Regions from separate parts of the Streptomyces sp. NPDC047002 genome, predicted to be linked through region 1. Evidence: riboswitches for the same ligand, from Rfam matches in the RefSeq annotation. Region 1 holds a riboswitch; the other holds the start of a gene.
What was found. Region 1 has a riboswitch for S-adenosylmethionine ahead of thrC (threonine synthase). Riboswitches for the same ligand answer to the same signal wherever they lie in the genome.

Region 1 (6,502 bases):
TGCTTCAGCGGGGCCTCAAGCGCGAGCTTGACGGCCTGCGCGCCCGTCGACTCGTCGCCGTCCAGCTCCAGCTTCTCGAAGACGGAGGACGCCTGGAGCAGGGCCACGCCGCCACCGGCGACGATGCCCTCCTCGACGGCGGCCTTCGCGTTGCGCACCGCGTCCTCGATGCGGTGCTTGCGCTCCTTGAGCTCGACCTCGGTGGCGGCACCGGCCTTGATGACGGCCACGCCGCCGGCCAGCTTCGCCAGGCGCTCCTGGAGCTTCTCGCGGTCGTAGTCCGAGTCGCTGTTCTCGATCTCGGCGCGGATCTGGTTCACGCGGCCGGCGACCTGGTCGCTGTCGCCCGCGCCGTCCACGATGGTGGTCTCGTCCTTGGTGATGACGACCTTGCGCGCGCGGCCCAGCAGGTCGAGGCCCGCGTTCTCCAGCTTGAGGCCGACCTCCTCGGAGATGACCGTGCCACCGGTGAGGATGGCGATGTCGCCGAGCATGGCCTTGCGGCGGTCGCCGAAGCCCGGGGCCTTGACGGCGACGGACTTGAAGGTGCCGCGGATCTTGTTGACGACCAGGGTCGACAGGGCCTCGCCCTCGACGTCCTCGGCGATGATCAGCAGCGGCTTGCCGGACTGCATGACCTTCTCCAGCAGCGGAAGGAGGTCCTTCACGTTGCCGACCTTGGAGTTCACGATCAGGATGTACGGGTCGTCGAGGGACGCCTCCATACGCTCCATGTCGGTGGCGAAGTACGCCGAGATGTAGCCCTTGTCGAAGCGCATGCCCTCGGTGAGCTCGAGCTCGAGACCGAAGGTCTGCGACTCCTCGACGGTGATGACGCCTTCCTTGCCGACCTTGTCCATGGCCTCGGCGATGAGCTCGCCGATCTGCGGGTCGGCGGCGGAGATGGAGGCGGTGGAGGCGATCTGCTCCTTCGTCTCGATGTCCTTCGCCTGCTCCAGCAGGGCGCCGGAGACGGCCTCGACGGCCTTCTCGATGCCGCGCTTGAGGGCCATCGGGTTCGCGCCCGCGGCCACGTTGCGCAGGCCCTCGCGGACCAGGGCCTGGGCGAGAACGGTCGCGGTGGTCGTGCCGTCGCCCGCGACGTCGTCCGTCTTCTTGGCGACTTCCTTGACCAGCTCGGCGCCGATCTTCTCGTACGGGTCCTCGAGCTCGATCTCCTTGGCGATGGAGACACCATCGTTGGTGATCGTGGGCGCGCCCCACTTCTTCTCAAGGACGACGTTGCGACCCTTGGGGCCAAGGGTGACCTTGACGGCGTCGGCGAGCTGGTTCATCCCGCGCTCCAGGCCGCGCCGTGCCTCCTCGTCGAACGCGATGATCTTGGCCATGTGAAGTGGTCCTCCCGGACTGGGGTGGATTTCTCCGGACCGCGCCCGTGCCCGCGACGGACGGCCAGTGCGCTGCCCGTTCCTTCCGGACTCGCGCCTCGGGCCTCACTGACCCGGTCCAAGTTGTCACTCTCACCAGTAGAGTGCTAACGCCAATGATTAGCACTCGACCCACCCGAGTGCAAGCCGCTCCGCGGTACGGGCCCCCGTGCACGAGGCGCGCGGGGGCCCGCGCGCCCCCGCGCACGGCGCACGCGAGGGGCCCGCACCCCCGGTGTCTGCGGGTGCGGGCCCCTCGGTTAGGCTTGCGTATGCTGCTGGCCGATCGCGCCGGGATCAGACGGCGAGCTTGACCATGTCCGCCTGCGGACCCTTCTGGCCCTGCGAGATCTCGAACTCAACTCGCTGACCTTCTTCAAGGGTGCGGTAGCCGTCCATCTGGATCGCGCTGTAGTGGACGAAAACATCCGCACCACCGTCGACCGCGATGAAGCCGTAGCCCTTCTCCGCGTTGAACCACTTGACGGTGCCCTGAGCCATGCCCAACTCCCCTATTACTGGCCCCTGCAAGGGACCGCACTTCGCGCCGGAACGCGTCGACCGCGGCTGAATGTATCTGCCCAACTGCCCTCTGCAACAGGTCAATCCGACGAGAATTCTGGGCATGGCTGAAGACGCGAACCGGAAGTACGTTCGCGTTCCTGGGCAAGTCGGGCCGCGCAAAGCGCACTTATTGCGCAATCAGTACCAAAACTTTGACCCGATGTTGTCGCGTTCCTGTGCGCGTGGGGTATGGCCGGCACGTCGCGGATGGGCGGACCCGTGCTCGCATGAATCGTACCGCGCTCAACCATACGGAAAGGCCCCCACACGCCGGTGCGGTGGGGGCCTTTCGCGACGACTGCCGCACGGCGCCGGGCCGTTGGACCCGGGCGGGCGGCCGTTGGACCCGGGCGGGCGGTCAGCAGCCGCCGGCGACCGCGGGGATGATCGACACGCCGGCGCCGTCCGGCGTGGCCGTCTGCAGGCCCTGCTCGAAGCGGACGTCGTCGTCGTTCACGTACACGTTGACGAAGCGGCGCAGCTTGCCCTCGTCGTCCAGGACGCGCCCGCCGATGCCGGGGTGGTCCTTCTCCAGCGAGGCCAGGACCTCGGAGAGGGTGGCGCCTTCGGCCGGGACCTCGGCCTTGCCGCCGGTGTAGGTGCGCAGGATGGTGGGGATGCGGACATTGACGCTCATGGGCGGGTGCCTGCCTCTCGGGTGTCTCGGGGCTCGGTTGCGGGGCGCGCGCTGCGGGTCAGCTCGCCAGCCCGGCCGCGCGGAACGCGTCGAGGCTGGGCCGGATCGTCGCCGTGGGGCCGGTCGTCGGGGCGACCGCGTCCAGCGTCTTGAGGCCGTCGCCGGTGTTGAGCACGACCGTGGTCAGGGCCGGGTCGAGCCGCCCGTCCTCGATCAGCTTCCTGGTGACGCCGACGGTCACGCCGCCCGCGGTCTCCGCGAAGATGCCCTCCGTGCGGGCCAGCAGCTTGATCGCGTCCACGACCTGCTCGTCGTTCACGTCCTCCACGGCGCCGCCGGTGCGGCGGGCGATGTCCAGCACGTAGGGGCCGTCGGCCGGGTTGCCGATCGCCAGCGACTTGGCGATGGTGTTCGGCTTCTGCGGCCGCACCACGTCGTGGCCCGCCTTGAAGGCGGTGGAGACGGGCGAGCAGCCCTCGGCCTGCGCACCGAAGATCTTGTACGGCCTGTCCTCGACGAGCCCGAGCTTCACCAGCTCGCGCAGCCCCTTGTCGATCTTGGTGAGCTGGGAGCCCGAGGCGATCGGGATGACGATCTGGTCGGGCAGCCGCCAGCCGAGCTGCTCGCAGATCTCGTACGCGAGCGTCTTGGAGCCCTCCCCGTAGTACGGGCGGAGGTTGACGTTCACGAAGCCCCAGCCCTCGCCGAGCGGGTCGCCGATCAGCTCGGAGCAGAAGCGGTTCACGTCGTCGTAGTTGCCTTCGATGCCGACGAGTTCGCCGCCGTAGACGGCGGCCATGACGACCTTGCCCTGCTCCAGGTCGTGCGGGATGAAGACGCAGGAGCGGAAGCCGGCGCGGGCCGCCGCGGCGCCGACCGCGCCCGCGAGGTTGCCGGTGGACGAGCAGGACAGCGTGGTGAAGCCGAAGGCGCGCGCGGCCTCGACGGCGATCGCGACGACACGGTCCTTGAAGGAGTGCGTCGGGTTGCCGGAGTCGTCCTTGACGTGCAGCTCTCCGGTGATGCCCAGCTCGCGGGCGAGGTTGTCGGCGCGCACGAGCTTGGTGAAGCCGGGGTTGGTGCTGGGGTGCGCGGCGACGTCGGCGGGGACGGGCAGCAGCGGGGCGTAGCGCCAGATGTTGTCGGGGCCCTCCGCGATGCGCTTCTTCAGCGCCTCGGGGCCGTCGTCCGGCAGGTCGTAGGCGACTTCGAGGGGGCCGAAACAGCTTTCGCAGGCGAAGATCGGGCCGAGCGGGAAGCGCTCCCCGCATTCGCGGCACGAGAGGGCGGCGGCGGGTCCGAGATCGACGGTGCCGGTGGCGGATTCGTCGGAGGCATCGGTGGTGCGGACGGTCTGCACAGCCATGGAGGCGAGGTCCTTTCTCCTCATCTTCCTCGCGGCGCGTCTCGCCGCAAGACGGAATTGGCACCTTCCCCACCGTGACCTCGCGGTCGGCGGGAGGGTTGCCGGGGCTTCAACGGGCCGTTCCCTCTGCCCCTCTGGATGAGCGGTATGGCGACCGGAACCGGGCTCCGGTGCTTTTGTCCCGCGAGGGCGACCCGGCATGCAGGTCTCTTTCGCGTTGTTCAAGACTGTAGCCGAAGGACCGGACGGTGCTAAGGGCCGTCCGGCACGCGAGATGGATCACGCAGTGGCCCGACGAGGGAGAACCGATCGTGCTGGAAGAGGTGGAACACTGGCTGACCAGGCGTTCCTGGTCGGTCGGCGAGCGTCCGCTCGACCGGCTGCTGGTGGCCAAGGCCACACGCGGGACGACGGTGAGCGTGGTCCTGCCCGCCCTGGACGAGGAGGCGACGGTCGGCGCGATCGTCTCCGTCATCCGCCGCGAGCTGATGGAGAAGGCGCCGCTCGTGGACGAGCTGGTGGTCGTCGACTCCGGCTCGACCGACCGCACGTCGGAGGTGGCCGAGGCGGCCGGCGCCCGGGTGGTGCACCGCGACGCGATCCTGCCGCGGCTGCCCGCGCTGCCGGGCAAGGGCGAGGTGCTGTGGCGCTCGCTCCTGGTCACCAGCGGGGACGTGGTGTGCTTCGTCGACGCGGACCTGCGGGAGTTCTCCGCCGACTTCGTCTCCGGGATCGTCGGCCCGCTGCTGACCGACCCGGGCGTGCAGTTCGTGAAGGCCATGTACGACAGGCCGCTGGGCTCAGGCGGCGGGCCCGCGGCCGCCCAGGGCGGCCGGGTCACCGAGCTGGTCGCGCGCCCGCTGCTCAACCTGCACTGGCCGCTGCTCGCGGGCTTCGTGCAGCCGCTCGGCGGCGAGTACGCGGTGCGCAGGCAGCTGCTCGAACGGCTGCCGTTCCCCGTGGGGTACGGGGTGGAGCTCGGCCTGCTCGTGGACGCGCTGCACCTCGTCGGGCTCGACGCGCTCGCGCAGGTCGACGTGGGGGTGCGGCTGCACAGGCACCAGGACGACCGGGCGCTCGGGCGGATGGCCGCGGCGATCTACCGCACGGCGCAGCAGCGGCTCTCGCGCGCCCATCTCGTACGGCCTGCGCTGACGCAGTTCGAGCGCGGTGCGGGGGGTTTCGAGCCGCGCACGCACGCGGTCGACACGGAGGAGCGGCCGCCCATGCGGGAGATCGAGGAGTACACGACGGGCCGCGCCGCGTGACCCGGCGCACGTCCGAGCGGGCCGTCACGCGGCGCGGCCGGGCGCGGCGCCGGGTGACCGCCGCGGCACGGTCCGTGCGCGCGCCGTGGCCATGCCGTCATGCGCCGTCACATGCGCCGCATCAAAGGCCCCACCAGCCCCGTCCGTACGTTTGAGCGTTTCCCGGACGGGCTAGGTTCGCCCCATGGCTACCGTGCACGACGCCCCGATCCTGGTCGCATCGAACCGCGGCCCCGTCTCGTACACCCTGGGCGAAGGGGGCGCGCTCGGCGCGCGGCGCGGCGGCGGCGGGCTGGTCTCAGGGCTCTCCGCCGTAGGGCCGGAAGCGGGCGCCGTGTGGGTGTGCGCGGCGCTCGGCGAGGGCGACAGGGAGGCGGTGCGGCGCACCGGCGGCCTGCTCGAACCCGCCGACACCGGCGGGCAGCGGGTGCGCATGCTGGGCATCCCGCCCGAGGTGTACGCGGACGCGTACAACGGGGTCGCCAACTCCGCGCTGTGGTTCGTGCACCACATGCTGTTCCAGACGCCTCTCGAACCGTCCTTCGGCGCCGGCTTCCGCGCGCAGTGGGCCTCGTACGAGGCGTACAACCGCGCCTTCGCCGAGGCCCTCGCCGACGAGGCGGGCGAGGGCGCCGCGGTGCTGGTGCAGGACTACCACCTGGCGCTCGTGCCCGGCATGCTGCGGGCACTGCGGCCCGACGTGCGGATCGGGCACTTCTCGCACACGCCGTGGGCGCCCGTCGACTACTTCCGGCTGCTGCCCGACGACATCGCGCGGCAGCTGCTGCGCGGCATACTCGGCGCCGACCGCGCGTGCTTCCTGACCCGGCGGTGGGCGGACGCCTTCACCGCCTGCTGCGACGAGCTGCTCGGCGGCACGGGCAACACCCGCGTCGGCGTGCACGGGCTCGGCGCGGACGGCGACTTCCTGCGCGAGCGCGCGCACCGCCCCGACGTGGACGAGCGGATGGCCGCGCTGCGCGAGCAGATCGGCACGGACCCCGCGGGTGCGCCGCGGCGCACGGTGGTGCGGGTGGACCGCACGGAGCTGTCGAAGAACATCGTGCGCGGGCTGCTCGCCTACCGGACGCTGCTCGCGGAGCGGCCCGACTGGCGCGAGCGCGTGGTGCATGTGGCGTTCGCCTACCCCTCACGCCAGGACCTCGCGGTCTACCGCGACTACACGGAGCGGGTCAGGCAGCTCGCCGACGAGATCAACACCGAGTACGGCACGCCCGGCTGGACGCCCGTCGTGCTGCACGTCGAGGACGACTTCGCG
Region 2 (6,502 bases), on a different contig from region 1:
CACGCACGTCGCGTTCCGCGCGTACTCCCAGCACGACCTGGAGACGGCGTTCTCGATCGGCCTCGACGCCTGAGCCCTGCCGGGCCGCGCCCGCTCAGGCGGTCAGCTCGCCCACGGCCCGCACGAACCGCTCGATGTGCTCCTCGGGCGTGCCCGCGCCGAAGCTGACCCGCACCGCGTTGAGCGGCCCCTCGCCGCAGTCCGCGCCCCCTCCCGCGGCCGCGCCGGTCAGCAGCCGCACCAGCGGGTGCGCGCAGAACAGCCCGTCGCGCACGCCGATCCCGTACCGGTCCGAGAGCGCGGCGGCGAAGGCGGAGCTGTCCTGCCCCTCGACGACGAACGACACCACGCCGACCCGGTGCGCGCCCTCGCCGAACAGGCTCAGCACCCGCACCCCCGGCAGCTCGGCGAGGCCGGAGACGAGCCGGCCGAGCAGCAGCTGCTCCCGCGCCGCGAGGTTCTCGAATCCGGCCTCGGTGAGCGCCCGGCAGGCGGAGGCGATGGCGTAGGCGCCGACCACGTTGGGCGAGCCGGCCTCGTGCCGGGAGTCGTCGGTGTTCCAGTCGGTCTCGACCCCGCCGTCCCCGGTACGCGCGACCCGCCGGGTGGCGCCGCCACCCGCCAGGTACGGCGCGGCCTCGCGCAGCCAGTCGGCGCGGCCGGCGAGGACGCCCGCGCCGAACGGCGCGTACAGCTTGTGGCCGGAGAAGGCGACCCAGTCCACGTCGAGCGCGGCCACGTCGACCGGCAGGTGCGGCACCAGCTGCGCCGCGTCCAGCACGATCCGGGCGCCGTGCCGGTGCGCGGCGGCGGCCAGCTCGGGCACCGGCCACAGCTCGCCCGTCACATTGGACGCGCCCGTCACGCAGACCAGCGCGGGCCGCGCCGTGTCGCGGGCCGCCAGCGCCGCCTCCAGCGTGGCGACCGCCGCGACCGGTGAGCGCGGCGCGTCGAGGTACGTCACGGAGGCGGTGCGCTGCCACGGCAGCAGCGCCGCGTGGTGCTCGGTCTCGAAGACGAAGACCTCGCACCCCTCGGGCAGGGACGTGGCCAGCAGGTTCAGCGAGTCTGTGGTGGAGCGGGTGAAGACGACCCGGTCGTCGGGGCGGCAGCCGAGGAAGGCGGCGACGGTGCGCCTGCTCTCCTCGAACAGGTCGGTGGAGAGCCGCGAGAGGTGGCCGGCGCCGCGGTGCACGCTGCCGTAGTACGGCAGGTACGCGGCGACGTCCTCCCACACGCGCCGCAGCGCGGGCGCGCTCGCCGCGTAGTCGAGCGCGGCGTACGGGATCTCGGTGCCGTCGGCGAGCGGGGCGCAGACCTCGGTGCCGAGCACGGGCAGCGGGGCAGGGGTGACGGGGGCATCCAGGTGTACGGACATGGCGAAGCCTTCTGGGGTGCGAAACGAGTGCCTGAGGCGGCGGGGACACGGAGGGGCGCTCTGCGCCTATCGCATTCGCATGGGTACGGCAGCTCCCTCTGAGGACCTGGACCCCAGTGGAGACTAAGGGCCCGCGCTTGCCGCGGACCTCGCTGCCCACGGCCTGGTCTTCACCCGGGGCACCCCGCCACGGACGGAGGGTTGCCGGACAGCGGGCCGGGGCCGTAGTCGCTGTCACTCATGACCTTGGCCGCGAGTATGCCACACGCGTACGAGCCCTCCGCAAGTCCCCCCGTGGCGCCTGCGGCCGCTCAGCGGCCTGAACGGGCGTCACGGGGACGCGCGGTCTCGCGGTTGGTGGCCGCGACCCAGCCCGCCAGGGCCCGCGCCGCGGCGCCCGAGTCGACGGACTCCGCGGCCCTGGCGAGGCCCGCGGCCAGCTGGACGTCGAGCGCGTCGTCGGTCTGGTCGAGGGCGACCAGCGCCGCGGCCGCGTTGAGCAGGACCGCGTCGCGCACCGGGCCGTGCTCGCCGGCGAACAGCCGGCGCGCGACGTCCGCGTTGTACGAGGCGTCCTGGCCGCGCAGCGCCGAGACGGGCACGATGTCGAGGCCGACGGAGCGCGGGTCGAACGGCTCCTCGCCGACGGCGCCGTCCCGCACCCGCCACACCCGGGACGTCGCCGTCGTGGTCAGCTCGTCGAGGCCGTCGTCGCCGCGGAAGACCAGCGCGGAGTTGCCGCGCTCGGCCAGCACGCCGGCGACGATCGGCGCCATCCTGGCGTCGGCGACGCCGACGGCCTGCGCCCGTACGCGCGCCGGGTTGGTCAGCGGCCCCAGGATGTTGAACGTGGTCTGCGCGCCCAGCTCGCGGCGCGCGGTCGCCGCGTGCCGCAGCGCGGGGTGGAACCTGACCGCGAAGCAGAAGGTGATGCCCGCCTCCTCGGCCACCTCGGCCACCCGCTCGGGGCTCAGGTCCAGGTTGACGCCGAGCTTCTCCAGCACGTCCGACGCGCCGCTCTGCGACGACGAGGCGCGGCTGCCGTGCTTGACGACCTTCGCGCCGGTGCCCGCCACCACGACCGCGGCCATGGTGGAGATGTTGACGGTCTTCGCGAGGTCGCCGCCGGTGCCGACGATGTCGACGGTGCGGCCGGGCACCTCGATGGTGCGGGCGTGCTCGTACATCGCCCTGACCAGGCCCGCGACCTCCTCGACCGTCTCGCCCTTGGCGCGCAGCGCCACCGCGAACCCGGCGATCTGCGCGTCGGTTGCCTCGCCGCTCATGATGCGGTCCATCGCCCAGGCCGTCTGCCCGGCGTCGAGGTCCTCGCCCCGCAGCAGCGCGTTCAGCACACCAGGCCAGGACGGGGCCGCCGCGGTGTCGCCTCCGGCGGGGGTCACAGCGCTCATGGTCGCTCCTGGGGTGGGTGGGGCCGCCGGCGGCCTGCCGGGGCGTGCGGCGGGCCGCGCCGCCGCTGGCGACAGCCTATCGGCGGGCGGGCGCAGGCCGGGCGCGGGGACGCACACGCGGCCGGGCCCCGGCCAGGACCCCTTGCGGGGACCCGGCCGGGGCCCGGTGCGTGGCGGACAGCGGTGCGGGATCAGTGGTGGCCGTGGCCGCTCGTGATCTCCTTGTACTCCTCGGCGGTCGGCTTGGGGATCTGGTTGCCCTCGCCGTAGTAGCCCTTGCTCAGGCGCGCCCGCAGCTTCTCGCCGCGACCGATCCTGCGCCGTACGCCGTTCTCGTCGACGGTCTCGCCGATCTCCAGCGGCTCGTACTGCTCGTGCGCGGTGAGCTTGAAGAGGTCCGCCTGGTCGAGCGGGGTGTGGACCTCGACGAACTCGCCGTGCGGCAGCCGCTTGATGAGGCCGGACTCCCGCCCGTGCAGGACCTTCTCCGCGTCGCGCCGCTGCAGGCCCATGCAGACCCGCTTGGTGATGATGAAGACGAGGACCGGCACGACGAAGAAGGCGACGCGCACGAACCAGGTGATCGCGTTGATCGACAGGTGGAAGTGCGTGGCCCAGAGGTCGTTGCCGCCACCGACGAGCAGGACGAAGTACCAGGAGATCCACGCGGCACCGAAGCCGGTGCGGGTCGGCGCGTTGCGCGGCCGGTCCGCGATGTGGTGCTCGCGCTTGTCCCCGGTGACCCAGGCCTCGATGAACGGGTAGACCGCGATCGCGGCGAGCACCAGCGGGAAGATCACCAGCGGGATGAACACGCCGAGGACCAGCGTGTGGCCCGCGAAGTTGATCTCCCAGCCCGGCATCACGCGGATCAGGCCCTCGGAGAAGCCCATGTACCAGTCGGGCTGGGCGCCGGTCGACACCTGGTCGGGCCGGTAGGGGCCGATCGCCCAGATCGGGTTGATCGTGGCGATCGCGGCGACCATCGCGATCAGGCCGAAGACCAGGAAGAAGAAGCCGCCGGCCTTGGCCATGTAGATCGGCAGCAGCGGCATGCCGACGACGTTCTTCTCCGTGCGGCCGGGGCCCGCGAACTGCGTGTGCTTGTGGTAGAAGACCAGGATCAGGTGGGCCGCCACCAGGCCGAGCATGATGCCGGGCAGCAGCAGGATGTGGATCGAGTAGAACCGGGCGACGAAGTCGCCGCCGGGGAACTCGCCGCCGTAGAGGAACATCGACAGGTACGTGCCGACGATCGGCACGGACAGGATCGCGCCCTCCATGAAGCGGACACCGGTGCCGGAGAGCAGGTCGTCGGGGAGCGAGTAGCCGGTGAAGCCGGTGAACATGCCCAGGACGAACAGCAGGAAGCCGAACAGCCAGTTGACCTCGCGCGGCTTGCGGAACGCGCCGGTGAAGAACACGCGCATCATGTGCACGAACATCGCCGCGAGGAAGATGAGCGCGGCCCAGTGGTGGATCTGCCGGATCAGCAGGCCGCCGCGGACGTCGAAGCTGATGTTCAGCGTGGAGCTGAAGGCCTCGGACATCCGGATGCCCTGCAGCGGGACGTAACTGCCGTGGTAGACCACCTCGTTCATCGACGGGTGGAAGAACAGCGTCAGGTACACACCCGTGAGGATGATGATGATGAAGCTGTAGAGCGAGACCTCACCGAGCATGAAGGACCAGTGGTCCGGGAAGATCTTGCGCATGTTGGCCTTGGCCAGGGAGTAGATCCCCAGCCGGCCGTCGGCCCAGTCCGCGAGGCGCTCGCCCGCGGGTACCTGGCGGTTGTCGTCGCTCGGAGTACTCATCCGCGCTCCCAGAAGGCAGGACCGACGGGCTGGTCGAAGTCGCCGAGCGCCTCCAGGTTGCCCTGGCCGTTCACGCCGATCCGCAGCTGCGGGAGGGGGTGGCCGGCCGGGCCGAAGATGACCTTGGCGCCGTCGGAGAGGTCGAAGGTGGACTGGTGGCACGGGCACAGAACGTGGTGCGTCTGCTGCTCGTAGAGGCTGATGGGGCAGCCGACGTGGGTGCAGATCTTCGAGTAGGCCACGATGCCCTGGTGGGACCAGTCCAGCTCGCGCTTGTCCTTGATCTCGTCCGGCTGGATGCGGACGATCATCAGGGCCGCCTTGGCGATCTGCTCCTGGAAGTCCTCGCTGTCCTCCTTCAGCCCCTCGGGCATGGCGAAGGTGAGCGAGCCCACGGAGACGTCCTCGGGGCGCAGCGGCTGCATCGTGTTCATGTTGATGAGCTGCTTGCCCTTGGCCCACATGGTGGAGCGCAGCTTCTTCTCCGGCAGCGGACCGAGGTCGCGCAGGAGCATCACGCCGGAGAGCGGGACGAGCGCCATGGCGCCGAACAGGGTGTTGCGCACCAGCTTGCGGCGGCCGAAGCCGGACTCGGCTGCGCCGTCGGCGAAGTCCTGCATGACCTTCGCGCGGACCTCGGGCGGCGCCTCGATGGCGTGCCGGTCGTCGGGGACCTCGCGGTCCGACATCAGGGTCCTGGCCCAGTGCACGGCGCCTGCGCCGATGCAGAACAGCGCGATGCCGAGCGTGATGCCCAGGGCGAAGTTCAGGATGCTGACGTGCCCGAACGGGAAGATGTAGACGATCTTGTCGACCGGGAACGCCACGTACGAGGCGATGAACGCCACGGTGGCCAGCATCGAGAGGACGAACAGGAAGGCGACGGTGCGCTCGGACCGCTTGGCGGCCCGCTCGTCGATGTCCTGGATGCGCGGCAGGTGCGGGGGGAGCCCCGGGTCCGCGAACGGGTCCTCTTCACCGCGGGCGAGGGGGCCGTGTGCCTGCTCGCTCGGCAGGTGCGCTTCTGAGGGGGTGTCGTGGGTGCTCATGACTTCTTGGCCTTAGCGGTGTGGGCCGCGATCCAGACGGCGACGGCGATGAGGGCGCCCAGACCGAAGATCCAGGCGAACAGGCCCTCACTGACGGGGCCGAGGCCGCCGAGCTTCAGACCGCCGGGCGACGCGGACTGCGAGCCGTTGACCGTCTTGATGTAGGCGATGATCTCCTGCTTCTGCTTCGTCGGCATCGTCGTGTCCGGGAAGGACGGCATGTTCTGCGGGCCGGACTGCATGGCCTCGTAGATGTGCTTCGCCGAGACGCCTTCGAGATCGGGCGCGAACTTGCCGTTCGTCAGCGCGCCGCCCTCACCGCTGAAGTTGTGGCACTGGGTGCAGTTCGTGCGGAAGAGTTCGCCGCCCTTGGCGACGTCCGATCCTGCGGGGTTGTACTCCTGCGAGGTCGGGACGTTCGGACCGGCACCGAGCGAGGCGATGTACGCGGCGAGCTGGTCGATCTGCCCCTGCGAGTACTGGACCTTCTTCTTCTCGATCTGCGGGCCGGGCTGCTGGGCGGGCATGCGGCCGGTGCCGACCTGGAAGTCCACGGCCGCGGCGCCCACGCCGACCAGGCTGGGGCCGTCGGAGCTGCCCTGACCACCGGTTCCGTGGCAGCTGGCACAGCCGACGTCGTACAGCTTCTTGCCCTCGTCGATGGCGAGGGACTGGGCGGAAGTGTCAGCTTGCGCCTTGTCCGCGGGCGCGAACGCGGCGTACAGCCCCCCTGTGGCCGCCAGCGCGAGGAGTAGGACGACGACCGCCGCCAGCGGGTGGCGTCGTCGTGCGGAGAGCTTTTTCACGGATTACCCCGGTGTCAGGATCTTCTGCGTCGGTGCTTCT

Region 2: linked by a shared signal. The riboswitch ahead of AB0910_RS25930 (aminotransferase class V-fold PLP-dependent enzyme) and the one ahead of thrC (threonine synthase) in region 1 are both predicted to bind S-adenosylmethionine.

The regions. Positions count from the first base shown of each region.
Region 1 is NZ_JBEYWC010000006.1:166,833-173,334, reverse strand. Features, by position in the region: gene groL (chaperonin GroEL) at 1-1,349, opposite strand, end outside; gene AB0910_RS08750 (cold-shock protein) at 1,686-1,889, opposite strand; gene AB0910_RS08745 (ubiquitin-like small modifier protein 1) at 2,311-2,589, opposite strand; gene thrC (threonine synthase) at 2,648-3,955, opposite strand; SAM riboswitch class I at 3,973-4,100, opposite strand; gene AB0910_RS08735 (glucosyl-3-phosphoglycerate synthase) at 4,267-5,223, shown strand; gene AB0910_RS08730 (trehalose-6-phosphate synthase) at 5,408-6,502, shown strand, end outside.
Region 2 is NZ_JBEYWC010000034.1:46,827-53,328, reverse strand. Features, by position in the region: gene AB0910_RS25935 (Lrp/AsnC ligand binding domain-containing protein) at 1-73, shown strand, start outside; gene AB0910_RS25930 (aminotransferase class V-fold PLP-dependent enzyme) at 95-1,378, opposite strand; SAM riboswitch class IV at 1,507-1,624, opposite strand; gene trpD (anthranilate phosphoribosyltransferase) at 1,690-2,790, opposite strand; gene AB0910_RS25920 (ubiquinol-cytochrome c reductase cytochrome b subunit) at 2,982-4,607, opposite strand; gene AB0910_RS25915 (Rieske 2Fe-2S domain-containing protein) at 4,604-5,656, opposite strand; gene AB0910_RS25910 (c-type cytochrome) at 5,653-6,462, opposite strand.